Regions from separate parts of the Cohnella abietis genome, predicted to be linked through region 1. Evidence: riboswitches for the same ligand, from Rfam matches in the RefSeq annotation. Region 1 holds a riboswitch; the other holds the start of a gene.
The links. Region 1 has a riboswitch for cyclic di-AMP ahead of KCTCHS21_RS00210 (resuscitation-promoting factor). Riboswitches for the same ligand answer to the same signal wherever they lie in the genome.
Positions count from the first base shown of each region.

Region 1 (7,325 bases):
ATGTAACGTTTTCTGCATTGCCACAGAAGATACAAGCTGGCTCGTATTTCTTAAGCATGATGCGTTCTCCGTCTACATAAATCTCAAGAGCATCTTTCTCTCCGATGCCTAGCGTACGACGCAATTCAATCGGAATAACCACCCGACCTAGTTCATCAACTTTACGCACAATTCCTGTGGATTTCATCATTTGGTAATACCCCTCTCATCAGGTTAAAATAAAAACAAACGGACCACCAAATGCAGAGTTTGTCCGTATTCGCCAGCATTCGACAAAGTTCTCTGTTTTCCGATTACTATCGTACCAACCATTCCCATAAAAGTCAACCTATTATTGATAGAATTGAAGTACCCGAACCGCTACAAAACCTATAAAATAAGGCGATATCAAGAACATGTGGGCTATCTAAAAGGGGTCTAGTAAAAGGAAAGCGTTTTACGACATTATTCGACAAAATTCGATATATTATCGTTGTTTTGTCGAATGATGATCCTATTTGAGGTGATGACTATGCTCAAGGAGCTGCAAGAAGAGAAGGTGTTTAAGGATCCTGTTCATAATTCCATCTACGTGCAAGATTTGACCATCTGGAAGCTCATTAATACGCCAGAGTTCCAACGTCTTAGAAGAATACGCCAGCTAGGCACCTCCTATCTTACTTTCCATGGAGCGGAGCATAGTAGATTTTCCCATTCTCTGGGTGTATATGAAATTACTCGGAAAATTATTTCTCAATTTGAGCGTAATAGATATGCCGATTGGCCGCAAGAGGAAAAATTACTAAGTCTTTGCGCCTCCCTGCTGCACGATGTAGGCCATGGGCCGTTCTCTCACTCTTTAGAAGAGATCTTTCATATCGATCATGAGCAATGGACCTGTGAAGTTATACTGGGCGATACAGGAATTAATCAGATTTTAAGACAGGTTGACCCACAATTCCCGGAAAAAGTAGCCTCTGTTATTCGTAAAAAATATGAGAAGCCGATTGTTGTAAGCCTCGTGTCGAGCCAGCTGGATGCTGATCGTATGGACTATTTATTGCGTGACGCTTATTTTACAGGAGTAAATTACGGCACCTTTGATATAGATCGTATTCTTCGTATGCTTCGTCCATATAAAGGTAAAATTGTCGTAAAAGAAAGCGGAATGCATGCGGTAGAAGATTATTTAATGTCTCGCTACCAGATGTATTGGCAGGTGTATTTTCACCCTGTAACTCGAAGCTCAGAAATCATTCTTCGACAAATTTTTAGAAGGGCAAGTGAGCTTCATGGGGAAGGCTATGAATTCGGTTTCATGCTTCCTCCAATCCGTGAATTATTGGAAGGATCAATTACGCTGCATCAATACCTAAAGCTGGATGAGGCCATGCTGCAGACGGTATTCGGACAATGGTCTGACGAGCGGGACGAGCTGTTGTCAGATTTATGCAGACGGTTCTTAAATCGACAGCTCTACAAGTATGCTGAGCTTGAGAGTGAGGACAAAAATTGGCTTGAGAGTATTAGACACGAGTGGCAGGAAATCGGGTTGAATCCGGACTATCATATGGAATTTGATACACCTATGGACTCCCCTTATGCGATCTATAAACCAGGGGCTTTACCAGATAGTAAAGAGAAGCCTCCTATCCTTCTTTTGAATGAGCATGAGCAGTTGACAGAAATATCTGTTAAGTCCGATATTATTCGATCTATTGCCGGACTTCACCGTGGGAAATACTACATTTATTATCCGGAGGAGAGAGTGCTCCCTCACGTTGAAAAGCTCAGTTTGGAAACACGTAAAAAACTATCTATATAATAGAAGGAGACAACTTCCGACATGCTCATCGACACCCATGCACACCTTGATTCTTCTAAGTTCGACAACGATCGCGATGAGGTCATCTCCCGTGCTCTAGAAGCGGGTGTAGACACAATAGTTAACATTGGATTTAACCGCGAGACGATACCCACAACGATGTCTTTGGCAGAAAAATATGATTTTATTTACGCTGTCGTAGGGTGGCACCCTACGGATGCGATAGATATGAATCTTGTTGAGGATTTGGCCTGGATTGAACAGCTTTGCAGTCATCCCAAAGTCGTAGCTATTGGTGAGATCGGACTTGATTATTACTGGGATACATCACCCAAAGATATCCAGCAGACTGTATTTCGTGAACAGATTCGATTAGCTAGACGTTTGAACAAACCCATTGTTATTCATAATCGCGATGCTCATGAAGATATATTGCGTTTGCTTAAAGAAGAGAAGGCCTCTGAAGTGGGCGGAATCATGCATTGCTTCTCGGGAAGCTGGGAAACGGCCAAGCAATGCCTTGATATGAACTTCTATATTTCCTTCGGAGGTCCAGTCACATTCAAGAATGCAAGGGTTCCTAAAGAGGTGTTAGAGCGTGTTCCGCTCGATCGTTTGCTACTAGAAACAGATGCTCCTTATTTGACCCCTCATCCCTATCGGGGAAAGCGGAATGAATCGGCTTATGTTCGTCTTGTTGCGGAGACAGCAGCGGAGATAAAGAGGCTTTCTTTGGAAGAAATTGCTAAAATAACGAGTGAAAACGGTCGTCGCTGTTTGGGTATAACGAGATAAACGGAATATAAGTGAGAAAAACAGACCGGTACGAAGAAAAAACTGGCTTTTGTCGCTGATAATGATAAACTACTGGTCAATTTCGGTCAAAATGGGGAAATTCGTCCATTGTACCTTCTTTACACCGTTGGTAAGTAGAGGTTATTATCAACAACAGAAGTTCGAATATGACATTCCTTTTCCAGTGCGCTAAATCTCCCAAATGGGAGAGTGGGGGACCCAACGCAGCGACGATTTTATACATTGTCCAAAGCGGTCCGAGCAATCTTGGGGTGAATTTTGCAAGTGACATTGACAAGGCTCTAGCTGAGTATCTTGTCATGCATGTAGCAAATAGGGCAACTCTCTTTGTCCGAATCCGACAGCTAACCCCGCAAGCGTTATAGAGAGAGGTCAACCTCGTGCCGCGCTATTTCCCTTACATTCTACTACAAGCGGAAGCCACGAACAGGTCCTCTGTCTCGATGGCTTTTTGTGTTGAAAAAAAGGGTAGTAGGTGCTTGTACCTCTTGTATAAGCCTGTACGAACTGGTTAAGGCGGCGCTTAGATTTCACAGCTTGAATCTGCCAATTCTTGTCTGGAGGATAAGTGTCGATATCAAAATTGGATTAGTCGCGTCAGACAATAGTCATGTATCACAGTCGACGACGGGGCTATGAGGAGGAGCGAGAAAATGGGCGTTATTCCTGTTAGGGAAACCCATGATCCACGACCGACCGGCAAGCTTTTCGCACTGCGGTGGAAGCCTGAGCATGTGCGCGCAGTATTATTAGGCGCAATTCTTGTGTTTGCCATCACGATCATGTTCATGTCCTTGCTGCAGAAAGCAGCTACTAAGAGCATCACGATTATCGATAACGGTATTGCCTCCGTTTTCGTAACCCAAACATCGAACGTACTCGGTTTCCTCGAGGAACAGGACATACAAGTTGGACCGAATGACCGCCTCTCCTTGCAGCTTGCAGATCCTCTTAAAGAGGGAAGTCAGATCGTAATTGATCGTGCGGTAGGAGTTACAATCAAGGCGGATGGCAAGAAGGAAGTTGCCTACACAATCGAAGACACGGTTGGGGGAGTCATAAGCGAGTTGAATATTTCACTGAATGATGAGGATCGGGTATCTCCGGCACTCAGCAGCCCATTGAAGGATGGGATGACCGTATCGGTCGTTAGGGTGCGTAAAGAAGTCGTAGAGACCAAGCGCCCAATCGCATTTACGGTAGTGGAGCAGAAGAACAAGGACCTAGAAACAGGCAAGCAAAAGGTAGTCACAACGGGGAAAGATGGACTTGTTGTGCTCAAGACAGAACGAGTTTATGAAGATGGTAAGCTGGTTAGCCAAGAAATGATTGAGAAGACTATTGCACAGCCTGCCGTGCAGCAGGTCGTTGCTATTGGCACGAAGAAAAAGCCTGAGGTTGTCACACTTTCTTACAACGGAAAGCCCTCTTCAGCTGAAGCCAAGACCGTTAGTCTGAATGGTAGAAGCGTCAAGGTTAAGCGTATGCTTAGCAATGTCACGCTTACCGCGTATTCTGCAGGGGAAGCCTCAACAGGTAAATCCAAAGGTGATACAGGCTATGGTATAACCTCTTCAGGTGCAGTTGTGCAGGAAGGTCGTACGATTGCGGTAGATCCTAAAGTTATTCCTATCGGATGGTGGGTTTACATTGAGGGCATCGGGTTTAGAAGAGCGGAAGACACAGGTAGCGCGGTCAAAGGTAAGAAGATCGATGTTTATTATGACAGCGAGAAGCATGTCAATAAGTTTGGACTGAAGCGTGGATACACGGTTTATGTCATTGGCCCTGTTAAGCCTTCTGCGGATTAATTAGCTACGTTTCGTAAGGAACTCATATATAAATCATGATCGGGAAGAAGCTGAAGGGCTTCCTCCCGATTTTTTCTTTGGTTCTTCGCGCGCGCCTAGCCAAGCTGGGAGACAAATAAAGTACCCAAAAGTGCCAAAGTGCCAAAGTGCCAAAGTGCCAAAGTTCCAAAGTTCCAAAGTTCCAAAGTTCCAAAGTTCCAAAGTTCCAGTGTCCCCCACCCCCCGCTAGTCGTGACAAGAAAAGTACGATGTAATTCATCGCTAATAGCAAGTAGGTGTGCCGCCAAACACACAATAGCGATGTTTATGATCGTACTTGCTACACAATAGGCTCTGCATCTGATCATTTTCGTCGAAGTAGAATGTTTTTCATCGCTAATAGCAAGTAAGGGCACCTCCAAACACACATTAGCGATGATTATGATCGTACGTGTTCACCCAGTGTGCTGCAGTTGTTCATCTCCGTAAGCTCGAGGAAGAAGCGCTTTTACTTGCTGTCTTCCTTAATCTCGTATACGCTTGTAAGATCGGCTTTGTAAAGGCGGAATAAATATCATGGTTCAAGAAATGATTGTCGTTGAAGGTAAGGACGATACAACGGCTGTTAAGCGTGCTGTGGGCGCGGATACAATTGAAACTGGCGGTTCTGCCATAGGAGAAGACGTGCTTCGTCGTATTGAGCTGGCACAAGCCCGTAGAGGAGTCATCATACTGACTGATCCCGATGCCCCGGGAGAGCGCATTCGTAAGATCGTAGCGGAGCGTGTGCCGGGCTGCAAGCATGCTTTCCTGACGAAGGATGAGGCTAGAGGGCGCAGGGGAATCGGCGTAGAGCACGCTTCAGATGCAGCTATTCAAAGAGCGCTTGAGGTTGTGCGAAGTCCAGAGGGCGATTCTGGGGAGCTTGGAGAGATTGAATGGAACGATTTGCTAGATACAGGTCTTATCGTGCAGCCTTCATCGGCGCGCCGCAGGGAGCGTATGGGGGAGCTGCTAGGGATCGGTTATGCGAATGGCAAACAATTTTACAAAAGATGTCTCATGTTCCGAATTACGCGGGTAGAGTTTCTAGCTGCATTGGAACAACTGGAGCGGGAAGGGTTATAGATTAACATGAAAAAACCAACAGACAAGAACGGCGTGGCTAAGAAGAAGTATGGCGTTCATACAAAGCCGTATGAGTATAACAAGTCAACCAAGCCAGAGGCTGGATCATCGAAGGCGGGTAGTGCAACAACTGCGCCACCGAAAGATATTTTGAAGGAAATTGCGACCTCCAGTCGGACTCGCGAAATCATTCGTAAGCACCGGTTCACTTTCAAGAAGAGCTTGGGTCAGAATTTTCTGATCGATGGAGACGTGCTAGATCAGATAATTGCTGCTGCAGGTTTGGACGAGACACGGGGGGCTTTGGAGATTGGTCCCGGTATTGGGTCCCTTACAGAGCAGCTTGCCAAAGTAGCGGGAAAAGTAACTGCGGTGGAAATCGACAGGCGCCTTATTCCCATTCTAGAGGACGTCATGTCCCCTTATAATAACGTTAGCGTTGTTCACAGCGACATTCTTAAGACGGATTTGAAGCAGCTTTGGCAGGAGCAATTTTCCGGTTTAACGGGAGTTAGTGTAGTTGCCAATCTTCCGTATTACGTCACGACTCCGATTATTATGAAGCTGCTAGAGGAAAGACTGCCGCTTGAAAATATTGTCGTTATGGTTCAGAAGGAAGTCGCGGAGAGAATGGCGGCTAAACCGGGCGGGAAGGAATTCGGCAGCTTAAGCATTGCCGTACAGTATTACTGTGAGCCTGAACTAGTATGTATAGTGCCGGGTAAGTCATTTATTCCTGCACCTAATGTTAGCTCCGCTGTCATTAAGCTGAAACGGAGGCAGGAGCCTGCTGTCCAAGTGGCGGATGAAACGAAATATTTTCATGTGGTCCAGACTGCTTTCGCACAGCGCCGCAAAACACTTGCCAATAACCTCTCTGCTTTTTCCGGTAAGGAGCGTAAGGGAGAGCTGTCGGATATACTACTGAAAATTGGAATTCAGCCGGAGCGCCGTGCAGAGACGCTTTCTCTGCAAGAGTTCGCTGACGTGTATGAGGCACTTGCAGCGAACGGAATGCTCTCTTAAAACGGACGCGCACCCGAAGCCCACTGACACCATAGGATAGACGAAGAGGTGATTTGCCCATGAACCAGGGGGATCTAGTCATTCGTAAATCCTATGGCGGAGATGTATTGTTCAGAGTCGCGGCATTCGCTGCAGATCAAGCTGTGCTCAGGGGCATGGACTACCGCTTGCTCGCTGACTCGCCTGTCCACGATCTTCAAACAGTGAGGAATCCGGACGAGCTCGGTGGGACGCGCCAGGCGCGCATACACGCGAATGAGTCCCTTAGAAGAATGAGTGAGGAACGCAAGCGGCAAACGGGCCATATGGGGTTCCCATCGGCTCTAGACGATCGGCGACAGCCGTTCTTTGAATTGCCAGGTAAAGTTCTTCACTTAGACGGCGACGCTAATTATCTCAAAAAAAGCATGCAGGTCTATAACCAACTAAATGTTCCTGCTGAGGGTGTGCATTGTCACGAGTCCCAGATGCCGCAGGTTCTGCTTCGTTTGCTTCCGCAATACCATCCGGACATTGTAGTCATAACTGGACATGATGGGGTGCTCAAGCAACGTAAGGACCTGCAACAGCTAAGTAGCTACAAAAATTCGTTGAATTTTGTACAGTCGGTTAATGTTGCCAGAGATTATGAGCGCAATCGTGATTCGCTGGTTATCGTAGCCGGAGCCTGCCAATCTCATTTCGAGGCGCTGCTGGAAGCAGGGGCTAATTTTGCTAGCTCACCAGGGCGTATTATGATTCACGCGCTAGACCCTGTGTAC
Region 1 is NZ_AP019400.1:46,563-53,887, forward strand. Features, by position in the region: gene KCTCHS21_RS00195 (AbrB/MazE/SpoVT family DNA-binding domain-containing protein) at 1-190, opposite strand, end outside; gene KCTCHS21_RS00200 (HD domain-containing protein) at 512-1,804, shown strand; gene KCTCHS21_RS00205 (TatD family hydrolase) at 1,826-2,599, shown strand; cyclic di-AMP (ydaO/yuaA leader) riboswitch at 2,777-2,994, shown strand; gene KCTCHS21_RS00210 (resuscitation-promoting factor) at 3,274-4,431, shown strand; gene rnmV (ribonuclease M5) at 4,987-5,538, shown strand; gene rsmA (16S rRNA (adenine(1518)-N(6)/adenine(1519)-N(6))-dimethyltransferase RsmA) at 5,545-6,564, shown strand; gene yabG (sporulation peptidase YabG) at 6,624-7,325, shown strand, end outside.

Region 2 (7,325 bases), 3.1 Mb from region 1:
ATAAATGAGTACCTATTACCTTCAGAATGGCATATCCAGGTACGGCTAGTATAATCCCGAGAATACCAAATAGGTTGCCAGCAGTAAGAATAACAAAGATTATCGTCACAGGATGAATATGCATGGATCTTCCCATGATTTGAGGAGAAATAAATTTCCCCTCTATAAGCTGGACGATTGTCCAAATCACAATCATTTTCAGAAGCATGACAGGCGAGGTAACCATAGCTACGATCAATGCTGGAGTAATAGCAATTGCAGGTCCTAAGTAAGGAACAATACTCGTGCAAGCTGCGATTACGGCCAGTACGAGGGAATAATCCAACCCGATTATGAGGTAACCGATGTACAGTAGAAACCCTATACAGAAGCTTACGATAATTTGCCCACGTATATAGGAGCTGATTTGATGGTTCATTTCAAGCAAGACCCGGAATGAACGTTTACGCAGGGGTGTAGGTACAAACCCAAGAACGAAAGGAGTTAATTTCCTACGATCCTTGAGCAGATAGAACAAGATGAAAGGTACGGTAACGACTGCAAGAACCGTTTCAGTTATTCTACCGAGCAAGCTTCCTAGTCCTGACCAAGTGTTACTAAGTAAACTTGATGCTCGAGATGAGAAATCATCGGCTAGCTTTGTGGAATCGAAACCGATCGTGTGCTGAAGCTGACTGAAAAACTCACTGCCGATAAGCTCCTCGGATTTTTCCTGTGCAACTCGGCTATAGGCCGGAAAGTTTTCAATTAAGCTAAAAATCTGATCGCGAAGTAACGGAAACACAATCATAACGACTAATGTAATAATCCCGATAATGATCAGATACAATATGACAATGGAATACACTCGTGGAAATCTCTTTCGTTCAAAGAAATCAACAATAGGATTTAACAAATAGAAGGCGACTCCAGTGAGCAGGAAAGGCAGAAATACAGTTTCTAAGATGACAATAAACGGGTGGAACACGTAAGAAATTTTGTTAATGACAAAGATGTTAAGCGTAAGTAAGAGAACAATAACGAGAAACAGGATGAGCTTCTGATTTAGAACCATCCATTTGAATCGATCTGACCATTTACGAGACTGTTGCATATCTCTTCCTCCTAATTCTGGTAAAAATGTGGAGAATTATTCGTGAAAATAAGGCCGTTGGTTGTCACTATGTACTGATCATAACGTTTCCGCACATGTGTATTCAAATCAAGCTGTAAAGAGACTTATTAAGAGACGTTGACATTCCAATTTATTAAGCCTAAAATTATAATACGCTTAATTTTCGAATTACGTTTCGAAAAGCGGGGGAACCAGTCTAGTGGGGCGAATCATTCGTTAAGAATGTAGGGTACCATCTTACCCAAGTCCGTCAGCTAACCTCGTCAGCAGTAGATGGGTCTGTTTCTAACTTCATTTGGAGAAACCTTCGGACCCTGTAACGGGGTTCTTTTTGTTATTTTTGAACCCTAACTGCTGGAACGTATTTGCGTTCCTTAGCTTGAGGTTCTTTTTTGTATTTGTCACCCGACAAGAAATTAATGGAGGTGAGTGTTATGGATCAAGCCCTTTCAGTAAAAAGTAATTACAATAGTCTGATGGAGCAGTCACAGTTAATCGTTCAACAGAACGTATCGAACCCCGCGTTAGATCCTAATGAGGAGAGATATGCTGTCTTGCACCTAATTATTCAAAATACGAATAGAGAGTCGCAAGATTATGATTTTGCCCATACGCAAACAGCAGTATACCGATTTATTTCCGTTATTTCTCAAATTGTTATAGGGTGGGGCGGCTTACTTATTGAGGGCAACCATCATGCGTATACAGCAATCTTCCCCTTATCGAAGCCGGATTCGAGTCTTCATAGCTGCATTTGTGGAGTGCAGATCATCAATGCTATTAATAATGTTATTCTTCCGTCTTTTGAACGTGAAGGAATAGATTCGCAGTATCGCTGCGCTGTTGGCATTAGCTTGGGGTCCGTGCAGGGTATTCAGACGGGATTAGAATCTCCTGTTCAAAGCCTTTACTACGGTGAGGGAATTAAGAGTGCTATGGAGTATGCAAGCATGTCGAACGGCCTAGTAATCGTCGATAAAATGATCAAAGACAACTTGGAGCGTTCCTATGCTGATTTGGAAGTGCAGCTTCTTCCATACCGTAAGCACGAGTGGGTAGGTTATCAATTTGTTGTCGGGCGTAATGGGTAAGTGGTTGGTTGCGCGGCTTGGGTTGGTGAATGGGCATCCATTTGTTGTAGGATTTCTCGGCTAAGTGGATGATTGCGCAGTATGGGTGGGGAAATTGGGATCCATTTGTCGCATGGCGTCGCGGTTAAGTGGATGAATGCGCAACTAGATAGGGAATTCACGTAACCAAGGCGAGCAAATCAAAGGTAAGCAAATTAAAGGTTCGCACATCAAAGCTCTTAGGAAACTCCCTTTTCAAACAAAGCTGTTGACTTTGACGTTACGTAAAGCTGTACAGTTATGTTGTCAGGAGGTGACCGCATGGAATATACGGTGCAAAAGCTAGGTCGATTGGCGGGGGTCAGTACGCGAACACTTCGTTACTATGATGAGATTGGCATTCTTAAGCCGGCAAGAATGAGCTCATCAGGTTATCGAATCTACGGTCAATCTGAAGTGGAAAGGCTGCAGCAAATCCTTTTTCACAGGGAGCTGGGGATCAGCCTGGACAGCATCAGAGAGATCGTTAATGACTCTTCTTTCGACGGTGCTAAAGCCCTTCTAGAACATCGCGAGCAGCTTCTCGACAAGAGAAAACAACTGGATCAGCTAATTGCCAACGTGGAAAAGACAATAGCTCTGAACGAGGGGAGACTTACTATGTCAGATGAAGAAAGATTTGAAGGGTTTAAGCAGAAGCTCATTAATGACAATGAGACATTGTATGGCACAGAAATTCGCAAGCGGTATGGTGATGATACTGTTAACAGGTCGAATAAGAAGCAGCTGGACATGACGCAGCAGGAGCACGATGAGCACACACGCCTTACCGAGGAAGTGCATGCTACTTTGGCAGAGGCATACAAGACGGGTGACCCTGCTAGTGATATTGCTCAGATGGCCGCAGATCTGCACAAAAAATGGTTGATGTATTATTGGAGCGAATACAGTAAAGAAGCCCATGCGGGACTTGCCCAAGGGTACGTGGATGACGAACGATTCCGCGCATACTATGACGCTGCTCAGCCAGGCTCAGCACAATTTCTAAGAGATGCGATCCACATCTATACAGGTCAGAACAAGTAAAGCTTATAATAGTGGGAGGCTGTTCCATAAGCTAAATTATGGGCAGCTTCTTTACTTTTTCAGGGAAGTATTTTCTGGGAAGTATATCTTTCGGCCGCTGTGGGCGGACTAAATGGTGGGAAACCGAGTTTCTGTGAGCTGTAGACCACTGAGAACGGACTAATTGGCGGAAAACCGGGAGTTGTTGAGCTGTAGACCGCTGAGAACGGACTAAATGGCGGAAAACCGAGTTTAGGTGTGCTTTAGACCGCTGTGGGCGGACTAAATGGCGGAAAACCGGGAGTTGTTGAGCTGTAGACCGCTGAGAACGGACTAAATGGTGGAAAACCGGGAGTTGTTGAGCTGTAGACCGCTGAGAACGGACTAATTGGTGGGAAACCGGGAGTTGTTGAGCTGTAGACCGCTGTGGGCGTACTAATTGGCGGAAAACCGAGTTTCTGTGAGCTGTAGACCGCTGAGAACGGACTAAATGGTGGGAAACCGGGTGTAGGTGCGCTGTAGACCGCTGTGGGCGGACTAAATGGTGGAAAACTTGGTGTCGGTGAGTTGCAAGCCGCTGAGAACGGACTAATTTGATGGAAAACCGGTTGTCGTAACGACTTGACCGCAGCCATTTATGCTTGTTAGCAGATGACAGTGCATGTTAAAGTAATCCCACGACACTCTACGGATTTAGGGGGGGCGAACCGGCTTCATGTCGGAGCGGCTACCAGTGCAAATTTGCTAGAAGATAAGCGCAAAGTGGTCCGACTAATTCGTTCCACCGTTTACCGACAGTGCCCGCATTTTCATCGCTAAGGATTGTGTGTGTTTTAAGTACGATGTGCAGAAAGAGGTTGGCTCGATGATTAAGGAAGAGATTATTAAAGATGGAATATGGGTTATGTTAATGACGATTACTTTCGTTATTTTCTTCTCTAAAAATATAAAAGCTAACTGGAAAGCATTTATTTTGTATTTATTGATGTTTACAGCTATGAGAGTCGTTACTAATTATATATTCGATCAGTTTGATATATAGGCAAGGAAGTGGGTAGAGCATGGCAGATTGGGAAAGAGCCAAGGAGTTATTTACATTTTATCAGGGTAGCTTTATACATATGTATCGTGAAGGCGTTCTCGACGAGTATAAGGGATTTGAAATTGCTAAAGAGAAGGAAACCGAGTGGCTCGATGAGATGGTTAATGAGTTTACTAAGCAATTATCGATTATGAGCTGGACTGGGGTAGTTGGATTGGAATCATTGGCAAGAAGCTATCCAAACCCAACAATACTTGAAAATGTAGCTACTTTCGCCTCCCGCCATCTCATGAGTGCAGATAGCGTGGTTAAACTTATCTATGCAGAGAAAATGATCAAATTGATTAAATTATTCAAGAAGGAAGTCTCAGTCGAGGTTCTCCGCAAAGCCTACACAAGTACATTAAACCTTTTAGAAGATACGATTGCCAAACCACTCATTTTAGACCCCGGTCATGAGCTAGAGCAGTTCAACCTGAAGGACAAAAAGGCTCTTAATATCGAAGCACAAAGACATATAGATGAACTTAAACAAATTTAACTACCGCTAAGGGGGCACATGTTAATGAAGGGCTTAATAAAAAGAGGAATTACCGGTTTTGCTACTGAGCAGAATGGCGTTGACCCTCAAGATGTAAAAAGTTTTCTTAGCTTTATTCATGCCATAGTAAAGGGGCAGGTGGAGTGGAAGGACGTTGATATTGTCGGTAAAAACTACTACTGGATCCTTGTTTCGACTGACCAGCAGCAAATCAGCTTTTTCTTGAACGCCTATTTTCCACTTGTTGCTATCCGAATTGAATCACCTAAGAGTGAATTTGGCTATTTGACGGCAGTTGAGTTAGAGGAGCTGTTCCCTAAACTGAGTCAATATAATTATCAAGTATTAGGTAAGGAAGATCTTGAGGAAGAGATATTGAGGGATGAAATCGAGCAATTGGATGAGATGGAAATAAAACAGGCAGAGTACTGGAAGCCACGGACGATCGAAGAAATTGTATTCAATAATTGGGACTAAGCGTTTAATTTGCTGCTTTTTGCACAACCACAGTAACTTGATACAAAGGGGCATTTTGATGAACAATTCAAGAAGAGGAACGGCATCATTAATTGCTATCATCATAATATTAATGGTTTTACTCGGCTTTTGTATAAATTCAAAAGTAAGTAGCGATAACAAAGCAGAAGCTATTCAAGATAGGATTGATAAGACATTTGTGTATCAGTTAGGTGAGGCTGCTTCAAGCTTTGGTAGGGATCTTTCAAACGATGATAACAGTGATTATGAAAACTGTGTTGCTTCTGTAGCGGCAGCTTCCTCCGTAGCTAATCTATCATCCTATGAGGACGACAATGATCTAATAGATTTGGCGCTTGATAGTTTATATAGAGCTATGTTGAATTCGGATAAGAAAGAGAATGTAATCCACAATGCTGTAACAATTAGAGAAATTTTTGTGAAGCTAAATGTAAATCCTGCAGATACAGAAGCAACGAGTGAATTAAGTAAAGTTATTGATAGTCTATAAAATAGTTCTTTTACATCTTTTGACCACTCTATACAAACGTATCGCCGTCCCGAGGATGGCGATACACGTTTGACTTGGAAAACAGTTGTCACGTATCGGTAGTTACACTATAATGTGTAGTGGAAGGTGAGAGCCATTGAATATTAAAAATTTTAAGTACAATGAGGTTGGGCTTAATCGTTTCTTCGGAACCCTGGAAGCTAAAATTATGGAGCTATTATGGGAAGAGGAAATAGAAGAGATGAGTATCAAGGAGGTTCAGTTGAAGCTCGAGCAAGACAAGCCTCTTAACTTCAACACCGTCATGACCGTGATGAACCGCTTGGTGGATAAGGGAATGTTAGTCAAGAGAACGGAAGCTAGGCACTCATTATATCGGCCGAACCAGTCTAAGGAGCGGTTTATTGATGAGCAATCCAAGAAATTGACCGAGAATCTTTACGAGGAGTTTGGTGGGCTTGTCGTCAACCATATGATTGATGTTCTTAAAGACGTGGATCAAGACTTACTGAATCAGCTGGCGAACAAAATACAACAATTAAAGAGGGACTCCGAATGATCCAATGGAGAAAGCAATCCTCTGTTGTGATGGCTGTGAGCGTTGTAGTTGCGGTGCTGGTATTGAGTCAAATGGCAATGTATGAAGCTCATCTTCTTCTAGGAGTTAAGCTTCATCGCAATCTTTTTGATATTTGTGCAAGTTTATTCCGTTCCAATCCGCTTTCCTATTATTTGATCTCTGTTCTCTTGAATCTACTTGTGGCTTACACGCTTGCGATTGGTTTGTTTAGAAGCATACAGCAATTTTACTTAATCAGAAAATTCAGGGTCAGGCTTTCCATGTTAGTACACAAACCATTAACTGCTCAAATGAATGACAAGTTCCGCCGTGCGAAGCAAGACATTATAGTTGTTAGGAATGATCAATTACTTGCACTCACAATGGGCTTCCGCAAACCGCGTATCGTTCTTTCAACCGGCTTGCTGGATTTGTTGGACGAGCAGGAGCTTAAAGCAGTTGTAGAGCATGAATCGTACCATCAATTAAACCATGACGCGGCGAAAATTTTTTTACTGCAGATGATTTCACAAGCTTTGTGGTTTATTCCAGTAACCAAATGGTCTTATCACAATTATCGGATTATAAGTGAATTGTCCGCCGATGATCATGCCATTCGTACAATGGGGAATGAGATCAGTTTAGGCAGCGCGTTGTTGAAGATGATTAAATTAGATACTAGTAAAAATGAAATGCCGGTTCTTGTTCATTTTGCCGATGTTTCTATTAATTATAGATTGAGTCAGCTAGTGAATCCGCGGCGTGCTATTCCAGTGAGGTTAGATTCCAAGTCGCTTATGATTTCTGTTTTAGTGCTGATTATTTTGATGGGGATGATTTTGCTAACAGGAGCTTAAGTTAAATATTGAAAATGGATGGGAGATACGACTATGATTTTGGGCTTAGTTGGGGTTATTTTATTTATACTCGCTATTATGGGTTATAG
Region 2 is NZ_AP019400.1:4,005,741-4,013,065, reverse strand. Features, by position in the region: gene KCTCHS21_RS17475 (AI-2E family transporter) at 1-1,093, opposite strand, end outside; cyclic di-AMP (ydaO/yuaA leader) riboswitch at 1,258-1,398, shown strand; gene KCTCHS21_RS17470 (hypothetical protein) at 1,549-2,205, shown strand; gene KCTCHS21_RS17465 (MerR family transcriptional regulator) at 2,506-3,270, shown strand; gene KCTCHS21_RS17460 (hypothetical protein) at 4,094-4,291, shown strand; gene KCTCHS21_RS17455 (hypothetical protein) at 4,311-4,832, shown strand; gene KCTCHS21_RS17450 (hypothetical protein) at 4,857-5,309, shown strand; gene KCTCHS21_RS17445 (hypothetical protein) at 5,368-5,820, shown strand; gene KCTCHS21_RS17440 (BlaI/MecI/CopY family transcriptional regulator) at 5,957-6,379, shown strand; gene KCTCHS21_RS17435 (M56 family metallopeptidase) at 6,376-7,236, shown strand; gene KCTCHS21_RS17430 (thioredoxin-like domain-containing protein) at 7,270-7,325, shown strand, end outside.
Region 2: another riboswitch for cyclic di-AMP. It lies ahead of KCTCHS21_RS17470 (hypothetical protein); the one in region 1 lies ahead of KCTCHS21_RS00210 (resuscitation-promoting factor).